One region of the Streptomyces sp. NPDC023838 genome, then DNA from elsewhere that is predicted to be linked to it. Evidence: riboswitches for the same ligand, from Rfam matches in the RefSeq annotation. Region 1 holds a riboswitch; the other holds the start of a gene.
The links. Region 1 has a riboswitch for glycine ahead of gcvT (glycine cleavage system aminomethyltransferase GcvT). Riboswitches for the same ligand answer to the same signal wherever they lie in the genome.
Positions count from the first base shown of each region.

Region 2: it holds a riboswitch for glycine, as region 1 does, so the genes downstream of both, gcvP (aminomethyl-transferring glycine dehydrogenase) here and gcvT (glycine cleavage system aminomethyltransferase GcvT) in region 1, are expected to answer to the same signal.

Region 1 is NZ_JBFAAD010000009.1:149,580-158,682, forward strand. It holds gene AB0G17_RS14475 (ABC transporter ATP-binding protein) at 1-492, opposite strand, end outside; gene AB0G17_RS14480 (ABC transporter permease) at 489-1,499, opposite strand; gene AB0G17_RS14485 (ABC transporter substrate-binding protein) at 1,601-3,358, opposite strand; gene AB0G17_RS14490 (ABC transporter permease) at 3,425-4,423, opposite strand; gene AB0G17_RS14495 (enhanced serine sensitivity protein SseB C-terminal domain-containing protein) at 4,733-5,530, opposite strand; gene AB0G17_RS14500 (enhanced serine sensitivity protein SseB) at 5,696-6,463, opposite strand; gene AB0G17_RS14505 (AAA family ATPase) at 6,620-7,249, opposite strand; glycine riboswitch at 7,378-7,472, shown strand; gene gcvT (glycine cleavage system aminomethyltransferase GcvT) at 7,626-8,738, shown strand; gene gcvH (glycine cleavage system protein GcvH) at 8,808-9,103, shown strand, end outside.
Region 2 is NZ_JBFAAD010000026.1:5,497-14,599, forward strand. It holds gene AB0G17_RS26675 (DUF881 domain-containing protein) at 1-284, shown strand, start outside; gene AB0G17_RS26680 (FHA domain-containing protein) at 367-1,305, shown strand; gene AB0G17_RS26685 (MerR family transcriptional regulator) at 1,362-2,105, shown strand; gene AB0G17_RS26690 (bifunctional nuclease family protein) at 2,159-2,632, shown strand; gene AB0G17_RS26695 (MerR family transcriptional regulator) at 2,817-3,446, shown strand; gene AB0G17_RS26700 (DNA polymerase IV) at 3,502-5,007, shown strand; gene AB0G17_RS26705 (PRC-barrel domain-containing protein) at 4,917-5,300, opposite strand; glycine riboswitch at 5,413-5,510, shown strand; gene gcvP (aminomethyl-transferring glycine dehydrogenase) at 5,706-8,591, shown strand; gene AB0G17_RS26715 (DUF5999 family protein) at 8,717-8,923, opposite strand.

The DNA.
Region 1 (9,103 bases):
GGGGATGCCGACCCGGTCGAGCATCTCGATCGCACGGGTGCGGGCGACCTTCTTGGAGACCTGGTTGTGGACCCGGTAGGCCTCCACGATCTGCGCGCCGACCGAGTAGTACGGGTGCATCGCGGAGAGCGGGTCCTGGAAGATCATGGCCATCTTCCGGCCGCGCAGCCGCCGTACGTGGTCGGGGTCGGCGCCGATCAGCTCCTCGCCGTCCAGCCACACCTCGCCGGCGATCTTGGCGTTGGCGCTGCGGTGCAGCCCCATCACGCCGAGCGAGGTCACCGACTTGCCCGAGCCGGACTCGCCCACGATGCCGAGGGTCTTGCCGGGCTTGATGTCGAAGCTGACCCCGTCGACGGACTTGACCAGGCCGTCGTCGGTGTCGAAGTGGATGCGCAGGTCCCGTACGGAGAGAAAGGCCTCTCCGGCGTCGGCGGGGCGCTCGGCCACCGGCTCGCCGACGGCCGCGCCGGTCTTGTTCAGGTCGCTCACGAGAGCCTCACCCTGGGGTCGATCGCGGCGTACACCAGGTCCACCAGCAGATTGCAGAGAACGATGAAGAAGGCGGCGACCAGGGTCACGCCCATGACGACCGGGAGGTCGTTGTTCCGGACGCCGTCGACCGCGTAGAAGCCGAGGCCCGGGAAGGAGAAGACCTGCTCGGTGATGACCGCGCCGCCGATCAGCAGACCGAAGTCCATGCCGAAGATGGTGACGATCGGGGTGAGCGCGGCGCGCAGGCCGTGCTTGCCGATGACGGTCCGCTCCCGCAGGCCCTTGGCGCGGGCGGTGCGGATGTAGTCCTCGCCCATGGTCTCCAGCATTCCGGCCCGGGTGAGCCGGGCGTAGAGCGCGGAGTAGAGGAAGGCGAGGCTGCACCAGGGGATGAGCAGGTTCCAGGCCCACTCGGCCGGATTGTCCATGAACGGCACATAGTGCACGCCGGACCAGATGGGCCATTGGACGGTGAACAGTCCCTGGCCCAGCATCCCGGTGAAGAAGATCGGGAGGGACACGCCGGCGAGGGCGATGGCCATGAAGAAACGGTCCATGAACGATCCCCGCTTGAGGGCGGAGACGACACCGACCGCCACACCGGAGGTCAGCCAGATGACGGCCGCACCGATGGCGAGCGAGAAGGTGACCGGGATGCGGTCGGTCAGCTGCGGCCAGACCTCGACGTGGTTCTTGAACGAGTAGCCGAAGCAGGGGGCGTTGCAGACCGAGGCGTCGGGACCGAACTGGTAGGTCGCGCCGACGAAGATCTGCTTGATGAAGTGCCAGTACTGGGTGTAGAGCGGTTGATCGAACCCGAGGTTCTTCTTCACCGCGGCAATCGCACCGGCATTGGCGTCCTTGCCCACGTACTGGGCGGCCAACTGGTCCATCGTCTGGCCGGCCAGCCGGGGCACCAGGAAGTAAATCGCGAAGGTGACCGCGCTGACGATCAGCAGCAGGACCACCGCGCCGAAAGCGCGTCGGATGATGTACGCAGCCACAGCTGTCCGGCAACCGGTGCCCGCCAGGCCGGGGGTCTTCCCGACCCGGCGGGCACCGGAGCCTTCACCTGCCTTTCAAAGAACTCGGGGGCTCAGCCGCTTTACTTGGAGGAACCCATCAGCAGGTAGTCGTACATACCGAGGTACGCCTGGGTGACCGTGACGTTCGTCGCGGACGTCGGGCGGAACAGCAGGTTCTTGCGGTAGATCAGCGGAACGGCGGAGGCGTTCTCGGCGACCATCTTGTCGATGTCGCCCCAGGCCTTCTCACGGGCGGTCTTGTCCGTGTTGGAGATGGCGTCGTTCAGCGCCTTGTTGATCGCCGGGTCGTTCAGCTCCTGGACGTTGTTGCCACCGGACGGCTTGATGGCCGCGCCGTTGATGACCTGGTCCAGGAAGCCGAAGCCGGTCGGCCAGTCGGCACCCCACGCGGTCATGAGCATGCCGAGCTTGTGGTCGTGCACGTACTGCGGGTTGCCGGCGAAGTTCTGGAAGTACTTGCCCGCGGGGAAGGACTTGATCTCGGCGTTGATGTTGAGCTTCTTCAGCGACGCCTGGACCGCGGTGGCCATGGCCATCTCGGAGGGACGGTCGGAGCGGGCCGTCAGGTTGGTCGAGAAGCCGTTCGGCTGACCGCACTGCTTGAGCTCGTCCTTGGCCTTGGCCTCGTCGCCCTTGTCGCCCGGGGTCTCGTACAGGTTGAACTTGGCGTAGCCGTTGACCGACGGCGGCAGCAGCGTCGAGGCGACGTCACCCTTGGGCGCGCCACCCGCGGCGGCCTGGATCGACGCCTTGTCGATGCCCCACTGGACGGCCTTGCGGCAGTGGATGTTGTCGAACGGGGCGACGTTCACGTTCAGACCGATGTACGAGGTCGCGCCGGCGTACGAACCGTCCGTCTGCGACTTGTACTTGGCGTTGGTGATCACCTTGGGCTGGGTCTGCGGGGAGACACCGGTGCCGGCCGCGTCGACGGTCAGGTTGTCGGCGAGGAGGTCGTTGTCGACCGTGACCGCGTTGACCTTGAACCGGATGCTGATCTTGTCCGGCAGGGCCGGGCGGTTCGGGTCGGTCTTCGGGTCCCACTGCGTGTTGCGGACGAGGGTCGCGCCCTTGCCCTCCTCGTAGGACTCGAACTTGTACGGGCCTGAGGAGACGATGTGCTGGACGTAGGTCGCGCCCCCGTCCTTGGCCCGCGGCACGGGCGCCGTCTGCGAGAAGGTCGCCAGGTAGTCGAAGTCCGCGAAGGCGTCCTTCAGCTTGAAGACGATGGTGTTGTCGTCCGGCGTCTCGATGGACGCGATGCCCTTCGGGTCCTTGTTCTTGTACGGACCCTCGTACTTGTCGCCACCCTCCAGGTGGGACTTGAAGTACGTCGGGCCGTTGGACAGCGCCTCGGGGGCGAAGTTCGAGCGCTCGACGGCGTACTTGATGTCCTTCGAGGTGATCGGCGTGCCGTCCTCGAACTTCAGGCCCTTGCGCAGGGTGTACGTCCAGGTCTTCGCGTCGGCGCTGGGCTTGCCGAGCGACTCCGCGAGGTCCGGGACCACGGTCAGGCCGTCCTTGCCGGCGGCCGGCTTGAACGTGGTGAGCGTACGGCCGTACAGGCGGGAGAAGTTCTGCACCCAGCCGTAGTACGTGTTGCCCGGGTCCAGGGAGTCCGGCACGTCCGACATGGCGTAGGTGGCGGTGCCCCCCTTCTTGTCGGACTTGTTCACGATCTGGGAAAGCGCGGCGTCGGTGACGGACTTGCCGCCCTTACCGCTGCTGTCCTTGTCCTTGGAGTCGTTGCACGCGGTGGCCCCCAGTGTCAGCGCCACGGCGGTAGCGATCAGAACGGTCGCTTTTCTCGTCTTCACCTGAGGAATGCCCCCTCTATGGATGGTTGCGGCAGATGTGATGCGTATCTGGCAGGTGCCGCGTGCTTACTTGCCTCGCGGGTCGAGGGCGTCTCGCAGCCCGTCGCCCAGCAGGTTGAACGCCAGGACCGTGATGAAGATCGCCAGGCCCGGCACGATCATGTACTGCGGGTCCGCCTCGTAGAGGTCGGTCGCAGTGGAGAGCATTCCGCCCCACGATGCCTGCGGCGGCGAGATGCCGACGCCGAGGAAGCTGAGGCCTGCCTCGAACAGGATGTTCGTGGGGATCAGGAGCGTCGCGTAGACCAGGATCGGTGCGACCAGGTTCGGCAGCAGCTCCCGGATCAGGATGAACGGACCGCGGGCGCCGAGGCTCTTGGCCGCCTCGACGAACTCGCGTTCGCGCAGGCTGAGCGTCTGGGCCCGGACGATACGGCCCATGTACGGCCAGCTGAAGAAGCCGATCACGAAGATCAGCACGCTGATCCTCAGTGGCAGCCCGGTCAGTCCGAACGCCCCGTCCTGGAGGGACGCGGAGATCGAGATGGCGAAGAGCAGCAGCGGGAACGCCAGGAAGACGTCCATCGCGCGGCTGATCAGGGTGTCCGCCCAGCCGCCGTAGAAGCCGGCCGTGACGCCCATGATCACGCCGATGACGACCGAGAGCAGCGTGGCGCCGCCCGCGACGAGCAGCGACACCCAGGAGCCCTCGATGATCCGGGACAGGATGTCGCGCCCGTACTGCGGGTCGACACCCAGCGGGTGCTCCCAACTCATGCCGCCCCAGGCTCCCTTGGGTGCCAGCAGGGCCGGGTCGATCAGCTCCTGGTGGAACTCGTTCGGGTCGAGCCCGAACGCCCACTGGATGGGCTTGGAGAGAACGGCGAGCAGGACGAGCAGGACGACGACGACGCCACCGGCGACCGCGAGTTTGTCGCGCTTGAAGCGCGTCCAAGCGATCTGTCCGAGTGAACGGCCCTCGATCTGGCTCTGCTTGGCCCCCGTGAGTACTGCCTCCGGCGGCACCTCGGCAGCCGATCCGGTGGTCTCGAGCGGTGCGGTCACAGTGCCTCTGACCCCTCCTGGCCGGCGGATGGCCGGCCCGTACCAGCCGCTGTGGCGGCTTGTTCCATCAGGTGGTGCGGTGATCTGCGACGGGCCAACCGGCCCTTGTTAGCCGGGAGTCTTCAACGCGTTTGCGATCACCCGCCAGACCTGACGGTGAATGGTTGCCTAAACGTGATGCGGTCAGATGACTTCCGTTATGCGGACGTCGTGATCGTCTGAGCGGACCAGTCGGGCACTAACCGACCAGATCGGTCATGTCGCCCAACTGCGTTTATGTGCAGTGGTTTTTGGGCCCGAGGAGGCGGATCAGTACGCGCGCGGGGCGGCCGGGGGGTAGCCGTACCCGCCCGCCGGGGCCGCCGGGGCGGCGTGCGCCTCGCGGTCGTAGAAGGGGCGCCCGTTGGCGCGCAGCCACATGCCGACCGGGTCGTACTCGTCGGAGAGGGCCACCGTGGAGACCGGCAGCCCGTCGGGCACGGCGGCGATCGCCTGCTGCATCATCGCGCGCACCGCGTCCACGGACTGCGGCCCGGTGTCGTAGAGGTCGAGGCCGATGGCCAGGTACGGGGTGCCGAGCGCGGGCTGCACCCAGGCGCGGCGCAGCGCCCGGACGGCCGGGGTGCGGTGCGCGTGCTGCGCGAGCAGGGCGTAGAACTGCGGGATCTCCACGGCCGGTTCGGTGATCCGCAGCGGGCCCGCGGGCATCCGGTCGAGGCCGGTGGCGATCCGGCGCAGATCGGTCCAGGGGATGCCGACCCCGCCGCCCGGGGCGTGCGGGTTGAGCCAGATCCCGTACCGGTCGGGGTAGAGGGCGCGCGCGATGTCACCGCCGGTGACCACTTCGTGGGCCCGGTTCCAGCCACTGGCGGCGAGCTCCTGCGCGGAGGTCACACAGGGTGCGTACGCCACCCCGTCGACCTCCATGTTCCCGTACTGCGCGTCGGGGGCGCCGGGGCGGCCGTGCCAGAGCAGCATCCACAGCCGGCCGGACGAGGGGTCGCCGAGGGCGTGCAGCAGCGCCTCGTACGCGTCGTAGCGTCCGGGGGCCACCTGGCGCAGCATGTGCTCGACCTGCCCGGCCGCCGCGGTGCCTGACGCACTCACCCTGGGTCCCGCCCCTCTTCGGTCCCCCGCGCCGCCGGTACACAGGCGTGCCGCCGCGGGGGTCTACGGATTATGAAACCAGCTTATGCGGGAGGAGCCGGGGGGTGGCCGGTGGATGCGGCGGACTTCCGCCCGGATCGGCTTCGCGGTGCTGGTGAGCGGGGTCTACGGCCTGTCCGTGGCTCGCGTGTAGAAGGGGCGCACTCGCTCGCGCATCCAGTCGCCCACCGGGTCCTGGGCCACGTCGAGCAGCACCAGGTTCACCGGCCAGCCGACCGGCACCCGGCCCAGCGCGCGGCCCAGTGCCTCCATGGGGGCGTTGCGCCCGGCCCCGTCCCAGGTGGAGAACTCCACGCCGATGAGGAGCGTCGGGGCGTCGCCCTCGATGGAGGCGAGCGCGCGGCGGGCGGTGAGCACCACGCCGGTGGCGTCGAACTCGGCGGCCGCGGCGGTCAGGAAGTCGACCGGGTCCTCCTGCCAGTCGGGCTCGAAGAGCCGGACCCGGGCGCCGGAGGCGGGCCCGTCCAGGGCGGTGCGCCCGGTACGGCACAACTCGGCCACCGCGGGCGGCGGCAGCGGTACGCCGACCGCGCCCTCCGGGTTCAGCGCGATGCCCAGCTGCGGGGGCAGCCCCCGGGCGAACTCGACGGCGGGCGCCACGGCGAACGACATGTGCGGCCCGACGCACTGGAGGAACTGCTGCTCGGAGCTGTAGACGGGGACGTAGGGGGCGCCGTCGATCTCCATGGTGGGGAGGTCCAGGTCGGCGCTCTCACGGCTGCCGCCGTTGGGAAGGGGGACCCAGACGGGGTTGCGGCCCATGACCTCTATCAGGCGGGGGCCCGCACCCGGGACGCCGAGCGAGGCCGCCAGGGCCTCCTCCAGCTCGTTGCCCGGCCAGCCGCCGCCGCCCTGGGGGTGCGGGAATTCCATGTGCCTGTCCTTTGTCTGCTGGCCGTCTCTGGTTCTGCTGACCGTCTCTGGGTCTGCTGACCGTCTCTGGCTGGTCGTGCCCACGCGGCGGAGCCGCAATGTCACAGCCCCGCGCCCCTCGGAAGACGGGGGGTGCGAGTCCCCGGCACGGAAACCTTAGCGTCGGGCCGGGTTCTCCTCGAAGGCGAACCGTGCCACCGCCCCCGCCGCCTCCCGGTCCAGCAGAACCGCCGACGCGACCCCTCTGGGCAGGCGACCCTCGGCCACCGCGGCTATCAGGCGGGGCACCGCCCTGGCGTGGCGGGCGAAGGCGTACGCGGAGACCTTGCGGCCGCGGGCCACCTGGCCCGCCAGGGCCGTCTGCGGGGAGACGTCCAGGAGCACCAGGTGCAGCGAGCGCCCGCCCCGCGCCGCCGCCCTCGCCAGCGACCAGCGCACCCAGGCGTGGGTGCCGCAGTCGTGGACGGCCAGGCCGCCGCCCGCCCGCAGCGCCCGGTGCATCCGCAGGAAGTGGGCGACGCGGGCGACCGGGCGGTACAGCGCGTACGGCACCCCGGGCAGCCGGGCCTCCCAGGCCTTGCGGGTGTCCTGGGAGTCGATGCCCAGGCCCGGCGCGGCCTGCCGCAGCAGGGTCGTCTTGCCGCTGCCGGGCAGACCGGAGACCACCACCACGTCCCCCTCGGCGAACCGGAGCGTGTGCGGTGAGCGGCCGCCCAGGCCGCGCAGGTCCCGTACCACCGGAACCGGCGCGTCCGCCCGCGCCGCCGCCGTCGTGTGAACCGTCATGGGCCCTCCCCCTGTCGGGTCGTGCGACCCGTCCCCGATGAGCGTAAAGAGATGGTAATGAGACCTGAGTGATGTGTCGTTCCGGGGAGGCGTGCAATGATGTGCCCGCCAACTGCATACCGGCCGCTTGAATCCACGCGGGAGAGTCCTCGGTCAGTTCCCGGGGCGCCGAAGGAGCAAGTCCCTCCCTTGAATCTCTCAGGCCCCGTACCGCGTGGATGAGGCAGATCTGAAAAGCGGGCCGCGCGTTCCCAAACGGCGCGGCTCCACCCAAGGTGCAAGCCAGGACCCCGACGTGCGTCCGGCGAACCTCTCAGGTTCCGATGACAGATGGGGAGGATCGTCCTCGCCGTCATGCCCTGGGAGCCACACCCTCATGAGCAACCCCCGTCTCACCGCCCTCGACGCACTGCACCGTTCGCTGGGCGCGACCATGACCGACTTCGCCGGCTGGGACATGCCGCTGCGGTACGGCAGCGAGCGCGACGAGCACACCGCGGTCCGCACCCGGGCCGGTCTCTTCGACCTGTCCCACATGGGCGAGATCACCGTCACCGGACCGGAAGCCGTCAAGGCCCTGGACTACGCGCTGGTCGGCAACATGAGCACCATCGGCGTGGGCCGCGCCCGGTACACGATGATCTGCCAGGAGGACGGCGGCATCGTCGACGACCTGATCGTCTACCGCCTCGGCGAGCAGGAGTACATGGTCGTCGCCAACGCCGGCAACGCCCAGGTCGTCCTGGACGCGATCACCGAGCGCGCGGCCGCCTTCGACGCCGAGGTCCGCGACGACCGCGACAACTACGCGCTGCTCGCCGTCCAGGGCCCCGAGTCCCCCGCCATCCTCGCCTCGCTCACCGACGCCGACCTCGACGGCCTGAAGTACTACGCGGGCCTGCCCGGCACGGTGGCCGGTGTCCCGGCCCTCATCGCCCGTACGGGCTACACCGGCGAGGACGGTTTCGAGCTCTTCGTGGCCCCGGCCGACGCCGAGCGGCTGTGGCGCGCGCTGACCGACGCGGGCAAGGACGCGGGCCTGGTGCCGTGCGGTCTGTCCTGCCGCGACACCCTGCGCCTCGAGGCGGGCATGCCGCTGTACGGGCACGAGCTGACCACCGCGCTGACGCCGTTCGACGCGGGGCTCGGCCGGGTCGTGAAGTTCGAGAAGGAGGGCGACTTCGTGGGCCGCGAGGCCCTGGAGGCCGCCGCCGAGCGCGCCGCCGCCAAGGCGCCGCGCAAGCTGGTCGGCCTGGTGGCCGAGGGCCGCCGGGTGCCGCGGTCCGGATTCTCCGTGGTGGCGGACGGCGAGGTCGTCGGCGAGGTCACCTCGGGCGCCCCCTCGCCCACGCTGGGCAAGCCGATCGCCATGGCGTACGTGGACGCCGCGCACGCCGCACCGGGCACCTCCGGCGTGGGCGTCGACATTCGCGGTACGCATGAGGCGTACGAGGTCGTGGCGCTGCCGTTCTACAAGCGCCAGAAGTGACCCCTCGCACACGCACCGCATGACTTTTCCGTTCACCACCACTCCCCCTCGTACAGGAGAATTCAGGTCATGAGCAACCCCCAGCAGCTGCGCTACAGCAAGGAGCACGAGTGGCTGTCGGCCGCCGCGGACGGCGTCTCGACGGTCGGCATCACGGAGCACGCGGCCAACGCGCTCGGTGACGTGGTGTTCGTCCAGCTCCCGGAGGTCGGTGACACGGTGACCGCGGGCGAGACCTGCGGCGAGCTGGAGTCGACCAAGTCGGTCAGCGACCTCTACTCCCCGGTCTCGGGCGAGGTCGTCGAGGCCAACCAGGACGTCGTCGACGACCCGTCGCTGGTCAACTCCGCCCCGTTCGAGGGTGG
Region 2 (9,103 bases), on a different contig from region 1:
CGGAGGCGATCCAGGTCAATGACGTCCGGGTAGTCGCCAACACGTACTTCTCGGACGCCGACGGGGGCATCGAGGTCGACGGCCGGAAAGTCACCGCTCCGTATGTCTTCAAGGTGATCGGAAAGCCACAGGATCTCGAACCCGCGCTCAACATCCCCGGCGGCGTGGTGCAGACTCTGGAGAAGGAGCAGGCCACGGCCACTGTGGTCCGTTCCGAGAAGATCGTCGTGGATGCCTTGCGACCTGCGAAGCGGCCTGACTACGCTCGGTCGTCCTCGCGGTGACGCGGGGCCGCATGCGAGCGACCGCACAAGGGCATGAGCTTGCGGGGGGTCGGCGCACCCAACTCGTGGTGCGTGGTGGAAACTGTTTGGCGGATACGGACGTTGTGAGGATGTCCGGGTCGGCCGGTGTGTTGATTCTGGGTTCGTCCTGCCCCACGGGCGGGTCTGTTTCGGTCAAGGGGAATCGCCCGTGAAGTTGTTTGCGAAGTTGTTCGGCAAGAGCGCACGTGAGGACGGTGCCAGCGGCTCCGCCCGGCATCGTGCCCGAGGCCGTGGACAGGCGGAGGAGCAGGGCGGCGAGCGCCCGCTGTTCCGCGACGAGGTGGGTCGCCCCGGTGGCGACATTCCGGGCGGTCCGGGCGCGTCTTCTGTTGACCCTGCCGGTCCCGGCCGCATAGGTTTCGGGGAACCATCGAGTACGGGTGGAGGGTTTACGCCCGACCCGTATGCGACGAGCGCCCACGCGGTCCAGCCCGGGCAGGAGGATCCGTCCATGCCGGTGTGTACGAGGTGCGGGCACAGCAATGCGGCGGCCAGCCGTTTCTGCTCCAACTGCGGCGCGCCGCTGCGCCCGGGCGCGGTCCCTGAGCGTGCCGCGGAGACCACGTCGACGATCTCGATCTCGGGCCTGGAGGCGTACGACTCCGAGGTGACGGGCCAGACGGCGCTGCCGTCGCTGTCGCCGGAGGCGCAGGCCGCGGTCGACGCGCTGCCGCTGGGCTCCGCCCTCCTGGTGGTGCGCCGCGGGCCGAACTCGGGCAGCCGCTTCCTGCTGGACGGCGAGCTGACCACGGCGGGCCGGCATCCGCAGAGCGACATCTTCCTCGACGACGTGACCGTGTCGCGCCGTCATGTCGAGTTCCGCCGGGGCCCGGACGGCCGTTTCACCGTCTCGGACGTCGGTAGCCTCAACGGCACGTATGTGAACCGGGAGCGGATCGACTCGATCGACCTGTCCAACGGCGACGAGGTGCAGATCGGGAAGTACCGGCTGGTGTTCTACGCGAGCCAGCGCGGCTGACCCTCTCCCAGTCCGTTCGGGGGCCCCTCAGGGGAAGATCCATCCAGGGAAGGCCCATGCTGCACACACCGACGGGCGGTGCCGGAAACGGCACCGCCACAGCGGGCGACCGGCTGATGAGCATCGGCACCGTCCTCAACCAGCTGCGCGAGGAGTTCCCCGAAGTCACCATCTCCAAGATCCGCTTCCTGGAGTCCGAGGGGCTGGTGGAGCCCCGGCGCACGCCGTCGGGGTACCGCAAGTTCAGCCCCGAGGACGTGGAGCGGCTCGCCCAGGTGCTGCGGATGCAGCGGGATCACTATCTGCCGCTGAAGGTCATCCGCGAGCACCTCGACGCGCTGAGCCGGGGCGAGGAGCCCGCGCTGCCCGCTCCGGGCGGAGCACGCGATCTTCCGGACGGCGGGGGCGAGGGGGACCCGGACCGCCCCACAGCGTCCCGTGTGGGGCGTACGGAGCTTCTGGTGGCCGCTGAGGTCACCGAGGAGGAGCTGACCGAGTGGGAGTCCTACGGGCTGATCTCGGCCGGTCCCGGGGGCGGCTACGACGCGGAGTCGGTGAATGTGGCGCGTCTTGTGGCGGACCTGGGCCGATTCGGCCTGGAACCACGTCATCTTCGCGCCATGAAGGCGGCGGCCGACCGCGAGGCCGGTCTGGTCGAACAGGTGGTCGCACCCCTGCGGCTGCACCGCAACCCGCAGACCAGGGCACATGCGGAGGCGACCGTGAGGGAGCTCGCGGCGCTGACCGTGCGGCTCCACGCTGCCCTGGTCCAGACCGCTCTCGGGGTCCGGCTGCACTGACCTCGGGGGTCCCCGACTACCCAAACCTGCCGGGCACGTCCTAGGGTTGCTGTGTGAACGAGCTCGACGTCGTGGGTGTCCGGGTGGAAATGCCCTCCAACCAACCGATCGTGCTCCTGCGTGAAGTGGGAGGCGATCGGTACCTCCCCATCTGGATCGGTCCAGGGGAGGCGACCGCGATCGCCTTCGCCCAGCAGGGGATGGCGCCGGCGCGGCCGCTGACGCACGACCTTTTCAAGGACGTGCTGGAGGCCGTGGGTCAGGAGCTGACCGAGGTCCGCATCACGGACCTGCGCGAAGGTGTCTTCTACGCGGAGCTGGTCTTCGCCAGTGGTGTCGAGGTGAGCGCGCGTCCATCGGACGCCATAGCGCTCGCCCTGCGCACCGGAACGCCGATCTACGGCAGTGACGGGGTGCTCGACGACGCGGGGATCGCGATCCCGGACGAGCAGGAGGACGAGGTGGAGAAGTTCCGCGAGTTCCTCGACCAGATCTCGCCCGAGGACTTCGGCACCAACAGTCAGTGAGCCGCTGCGCCGAGAGCCTGCACACCGGGCGGCTCCGGCGCATTCGAGTAGCCTTTCCCCGAAGAGGGGTACGCGAAACCACTCTCAGGGTGATTATCACTCGGCGTGCCGAGTGTGGCGATCGTTGACGCACCCCGAGTGACTGCCTACCGTCGTGAGGGCAGTTCAAGGACGGAGGGTCGGCGTGAGAAGCAGCGGCGACAGTACGGCAGGGGAGGCCCCCGGACGTCCGGGGGAGAGCGGGCCGTACCCGCCCCCAGGCTCTCGGCCGAGCCCGAGCAGTGGACACCCCCTTCACGACAGTGCGGACGACACCAGCACCGACACCGTCGGATACCGGGGGCCGACGGCCTGCGCGGCGGCGGGGATCACCTACCGGCAGCTCGACTACTGGGCGCGCACCGGCCTGGTCGAGCCCAGTGTGCGTCCGGCGTACGGATCGGGCACCCAGCGGCTCTACAGCTTCAAGGACGTCGTCGTCCTCAAGATCGTCAAGCGTTTCCTGGACACCGGGGTCGCCCTTCAGAACATCCGTACCGCCGTCCAGCACCTGCGCGAGCGCGGCTTCCGCGATCTGGAGCGCATGACGCTGATGAGCGACGGTGCCACCGTGTACGAGTGCTCCTCGCCGGACGAGGTCGTCGACCTGCTCCAGGGCGGCCAGGGGGTCTTCGGCATCGCCGTCGGTGTGGTGTGGCGCGACGTCGAGGCGGCCCTGTCCCAGCTGCACGGAGAACGCGTCGACACCGGCGAGACGCTGGTCGGGCACAACCCCGCCGACGAGCTCGCCCGGCGCCGCAACCGCGCGGTCTGAGGTGCGCCGGGCCGCCGGGGGCCGATTGTCAGTGGCGTGAGGCAGCATCGGTGATGTGAGAGCCGCGCCGACCATTCTGCATCTGGACATGGATGCCTTCTTCGCCGCCGCAGAGCAGGCGTCGAAGCCCAGTCTGCGCGGAAAACCCGTGATCGTGGGCGGCCTCGGACCGCGCGGTGTGGTGGCCACCGCGTCGTACGAGGCACGGCGCTTCGGCGCGCGTTCCGCGATGCCGATGGCGCAGGCGAGACGGCTGTGTCCCAACGGCGCGTATCTGGTGCCGCGCTTCGGGTTCTACCGTTCGATCAGCGAGCAGGTGATGGAGTTGCTGGGGCGGCTGTCGCCTCTGGTGGAGCCCCTGAGCCTCGACGAGGCGTTCGTGGACCTGGAAGCCGGGGGAGTCGCGTGGGACGCCCAGTCGGCCCGTGAGGCAGGTCTGCGGCTGCGTGCGGACATCCGCGCGGTCACGGGTCTGACGGGGTCGGTGGGGCTGGCGGGGTCCAAGATGCTGGCGAAGATCGCCTCGGAGGAGGCGAAGCCGGACGGGATGCTGCTCATAGAGCCCGGCACCGAGCGGGAGCTGCTCGCCCCGATGCCGGTCAGGACGCTGCCGGGCGTGGGGCCCGCGACCGGGGAGCATCTGCGCCGCGCCGGGATGACCACGGTGGCGGATCTGGCCGAGGCGGGCGAGGACGAGCTCGTACGGCTCCTCGGCAAGGCACACGGGGCGTCGCTGCACCGGATGGCCCTGGGGCTCGACGACCGTCCGGTGGTGGCCGAGCGGGACACCAAATCGGTGTCGGTCGAGGACACCTTCGACGTGGATCTGCACGACCGGGTGCGGGTGATGAACGAGGTGGCGCGGCTCGCCGACCGCTGTGTGCAGCGCCTGCGCGCCTCCGGCCACTCGGGCCGCACGATCGTCCTGAAGGTCCGCAGATACGACTTCTCGACGCTGACCCGGTCGGAGACGCTCAGGGGGCCCACGGACGACCCGACGGTGGTGCGCGAGGCGGCCCACCGTCTGCTCGACTCCGTCGACACGACGGGCGGGGTGCGCCTCCTGGGGGTCGGGGTCAGCGGCCTCGCGGACTTCACGCAGGAGGACCTCTTCGCCCAGGCGGCCGGTGAGCAGGGGGCGGTCGAGGAGGCGGCCGCCGAGGACGAGGCGGGTCCGGCCGCCCCCGAGCAGGCGGAGGCGGTGGACCCGGCCGAGCGGCGCTGGCTGGCCGGGCACGACGTGCACCACCGCGAGTTCGGCCCCGGCTGGGTCCAGGGCAGCGGGGTGGGGCGGGTGACGATCCGGTTCGAGACGCCCACGTCGGCCGTGCCCGGACGGGTGCGGACGTTCCGGGTGGACGACCCCGACCTGGAGCCGTCCGAGCCGCTGCCGCTGGTGGCGGCCGCCGAGGAGCCGTCGGCACCCGCGGCCGCGGGGACGGGTGACCGGGGGACGGGAGACGCGGAGGGTCAGGCCTCGTCGTCCTCCTCGCCCGCCAGCCGGCCGAAGTCCCGGTCGGTGCCGGGGAGCGGATCGGGGGCGGCGATGTCCAGACCGTAGTGGTGGTAGAGCTGCAGCTCCTGTTCGGGGGAGAGATGGCGGCCGACACCGAAGTCGGGAGCGTCCTTGATCAGCGCCCGGTCGTAGGGAATGTGCAGGGCGTCGTCGACGAGGGTGCTGGGCTCCAGCGGGACGAAGGCGTCCCGGCTGAACAGGCCGGTGCGTACGGCGGCCCACTCGGGTACTCCGGTGGCGTCGTCGAGGTAGACCTCGTCCACCGTCCCGATCTTGTTGCCGTTGCGGTCGAACGCCTTGCGGCCGATCAGGCTGCGCGGATCGATATCGGTCTGCACGGTCCCTCCAACTGGTCGCAACTGCTCGTAAGCACTACGAAAGTGCACATCGCGGGCGTCGGCCACTCGAAGGATCAGCCCCATGGCGCGCTGGTACCCTGGCCATGGCTGCTGACCCCGCGCGGGAGAGTCCTCCGGAAAGAAGTCCGGAGGCGCCGAAGGAGCAAATCCTCCCCGGAATCTCTCAGGCCCACGTACCGCGCGGACGAGGTCACTCTGGAAAGCAGGACGGGGGACGTGCGGGCATACGCCTGTGCGCGCACCCTTTCCTCACCGACGGTGAAAGCCGGGACGCCCCCACGCGCCCCGGTGAAGCTCTCAGGTTGAGATGACAGAGGGGGAGGCCGTCCGGGTACCCGCGCCGTGGTGCCCCTCGCAGGTCGTGCAGACCAGGAGGCCTCCGTAATGACCGCCAACCGCATGCCGCTCACCGAGCTCGAGCGTGGCATCCCCTTCGAGCAGCGTCACATCGGGCCCGATGCCGAGGCCCAGGCGAAGATGCTCGCGCAGGTGGGCTACGGCTCGCTCGACGAGCTGACCGCCGCCGCGGTGCCGGACGTGATCAAGAGCGCCGAGGCGCTGGGTCTGCCCGGCGCCCGCACCGAGGCCGAGGTCCTGGCCGAGCTGCGCTCCCTCGCCGACCGCAACAAGGTGCTGGCCCCGATGATCGGTCTGGGCTACTACGGCACGTTCACGCCGCCGGTGATCCTGCGCAACGTCATGGAGAACCCGGCCTGGTACACCGCGTACACGCCGTACCAGCCGGAGATCTCGCAGGGCCGCCTGGAGGCGCTGCTCAACTTCCAGACCGTCGTCGCCGACCTCACCGGGCTGCCCACCTCGGGCGCCTCCCTGCTCGACGAGGGCACCGCGGCCGCCGAGGCGCTCGCGCTCTCGCGCCGGGTCGGCAAGGTCAAGGGCGGGGTCTTCCTCGTCGACGCGGACACCCTGCCGCAGACCGTCGCCGTCATAGAGACGCGCGCCGAGCCGACCGGTGTCGAGGTCGTCGTCGCCGACCTGAGCCGCGGCATCCCGGCCGAGGTGGCCGAACGCGGTGTGTTCGGCGTGCTGCTCCAGTACCCGGGCGCCTCCGGCGAGGTCCGCGACCTCAAGCCGGTCATCGACGAGGCCCACGAGCTGGGCGCGATCGTCACGGTCGCCGCCGACCTGCTCGCCCTGACCCTGCTGACCTCGCCCGGCGAGCTCGGCGCGGACATCGCGGTCGGCACCACCCAGCGTTTCGGCGTCCCGATGGGCTTCGGCGGCCCGCACGCCGGCTACATGGCGGTCCAGGAGAAGTTCGCCCGCAGCCTGCCCGGCCGCCTCGTCGGCGTCTCCGTCGACGCCGACGGCAACAAGGCGTACCGCCTGGCGCTGCAGACCCGCGAGCAGCACATCCGCCGCGAGAAGGCCACCAGCAACATCTGTACGGCGCAGGTCCTGCTCGCCGTCATGGCCGGGATGTACGCGGTCTACCACGGCCCGGACGGCCTGCGGCAGATCGCCCGCCGCACCCACCGCTACGCGGTGATCCTCGCCGAGGGCCTGCGCGCCGCCGGTGTGGAGGTCGTGCACGGTTCGTACTTCGACACGCTGACCGTGCGCGTGCCCGGCAAGGCCGCCGAGGCCGTCGCCGCCGCCCGGGACGGCGGGGTCAACCTGCACCTGGTCGACGCCGACACCGTCTCGATCGCCTGCGACGAGACCACCGATCGCGACCGCGTCGCCGCCGTCTGGGCCGCCTTCGGCGCCGAGGGCGACATCGAGGCGCTGGACGCCACGGCCGCCGACACGCTGCCGTCGGCGCTGCTGCGCGGCGACGCCTTCCTCACCCACCCGGTCTTCCACCAGCACCGCTCCGAGACCGCGATGCTGCGCTACCTGCGCAAGCTCGCCGACCGTGACTACGCGCTGGACCGCGGCATGATCCCGCTCGGCTCCTGCACCATGAAACTGAACGCGACGACCGAGATGGAGCCGGTCACCTGGCCCGAGTTCGGCCAGATGCACCCCTTCGCGCCGGCCGAGCAGGCCGGCGGCTACCTCACGCTCATCCACGAGCTGGAGGAGCGCCTCGCGGAGGTCACCGGGTACGACGCGGTGTCCATCCAGCCCAACGCCGGGTCCCAGGGCGAGCTCGCGGGTCTGCTCGCGGTCCGCGCCTACCACCGGGCCAACGGCGACGAGCAGCGCACGGTCTGCCTCATCCCGTCCTCCGCGCACGGCACCAACGCCGCCAGCGCCGTGATGGCCGGCATGAAGGTCGTCGTGGTGAGGACCGCCGACGACGGCGAGGTCGACATCGCCGACCTGCGCGCCAAGATCGAGCAGTACCGCGACGAGCTCTCGGTGCTGATGATCACCTACCCGTCCACGCACGGCGTCTTCGAGGAGCACGTCGCGGACATCTGCGGCGAGGTGCACGACGCGGGCGGCCAGGTCTACGTCGACGGCGCCAACCTCAACGCGCTGGTGGGTCTCGCCAAGCCGGGCAAGTTCGGCGGCGACGTCTCGCACCTCAACCTGCACAAGACGTTCTGCATCCCGCACGGCGGCGGCGGCCCCGGCGTCGGCCCGGTCGGTGTGCGCGCGCACCTCGCGCCGTACCTGCCCAACCACCCGCTCCAGCCGACGGCCGGTCCCGAGACGGGCGTCGGCCCGATCTCGGCCGCCCCGTGGGGCTCGGCGGGCATCCTGCCGATCTCGTGGGCGTACGTACGTCTGATGGGCGGCGAGGGCCTCAAGCGGGCGACGCAGGTCGCGGTGCTCGCGGCCAACTACATCGCCAAGCGCCTGGAGCCGCACTACCCGGTGCTCTACACCGGCCCCAACGGCCTGGTCGCCCACGAGTGCATCGTGGACCTGCGGCCGCTGTCCAAGGCGACCGGCGTCAGCGTCGACGACATCGCCAAGCGTCTGATCGACTACGGCTTCCACGCGCCCACGATGTCGTTCCCGGTGGCCGGTACGCTGATGATCGAGCCGACCGAGAGCGAGGACCTGAACGAGATCGACCGGTTCTGCGAGACGATGATCGCGATCCGTGCCGAGATCGAGAAGGTCGCCTCGGGCGAGTGGCCCGCCGACGACAACCCGCTCGCCAACGCCCCGCACACCGCCGCCGCGCTCGGCGGCGAGTGGAACCACGCGTATAGCCGCGAGGAGGCGGTCTTCCCGGCCGGCGTCTCGGCCGCAGACAAGTACTGGCCGCCGGTGCGCCGCATCGACGGTGCCTTCGGCGACCGCAACCTGGTCTGCTCCTGCCCGCCGCTGGACGAGTACGACAACTGATCGCGTACGACCATTGATGTAGAGCCGTCCACGGCTCACATACATCGGGGCCGGTGCGGGGTTTCTCCCCGGGCCGGCCCCTTGTCGTGCGGTGCTGTGCGGTTGTCTCCGTGCCGGCGGCCGCGCTAGGCGGCCTTCGCCACCTGTCCGGCTGTCAGCGCCCGGTGCGGGGCGATGATCCGCCCGTCCGGCAGCAGCTCACCGGTGTCCTCGAAGATGAGGACGCCGTTGCACAGCAGGCTCCAGCCCTGCTCCGGGTGGTGCGCCACGAGCTGCGCGGCCTCCCGGTCGGCGGAGTCGGCTGTCGGGCAGGCTGGCTGGTGCTGGCACATGGATGCGTTCTTTCGCTGCGTCGTAGTAGTGAGTGTCCTGCGGCTCGATGCGGTGTTCATGGCCGCCCCCCGTTGGTAAGTCGGTCGGTCCGCTCCCAGTGTTGCCCTACGGGCGTCAATCCGCAGGGATTTCGCGGCACCACTTCCTACTGCATATTGACGCATCACTCGTGCGGCCGG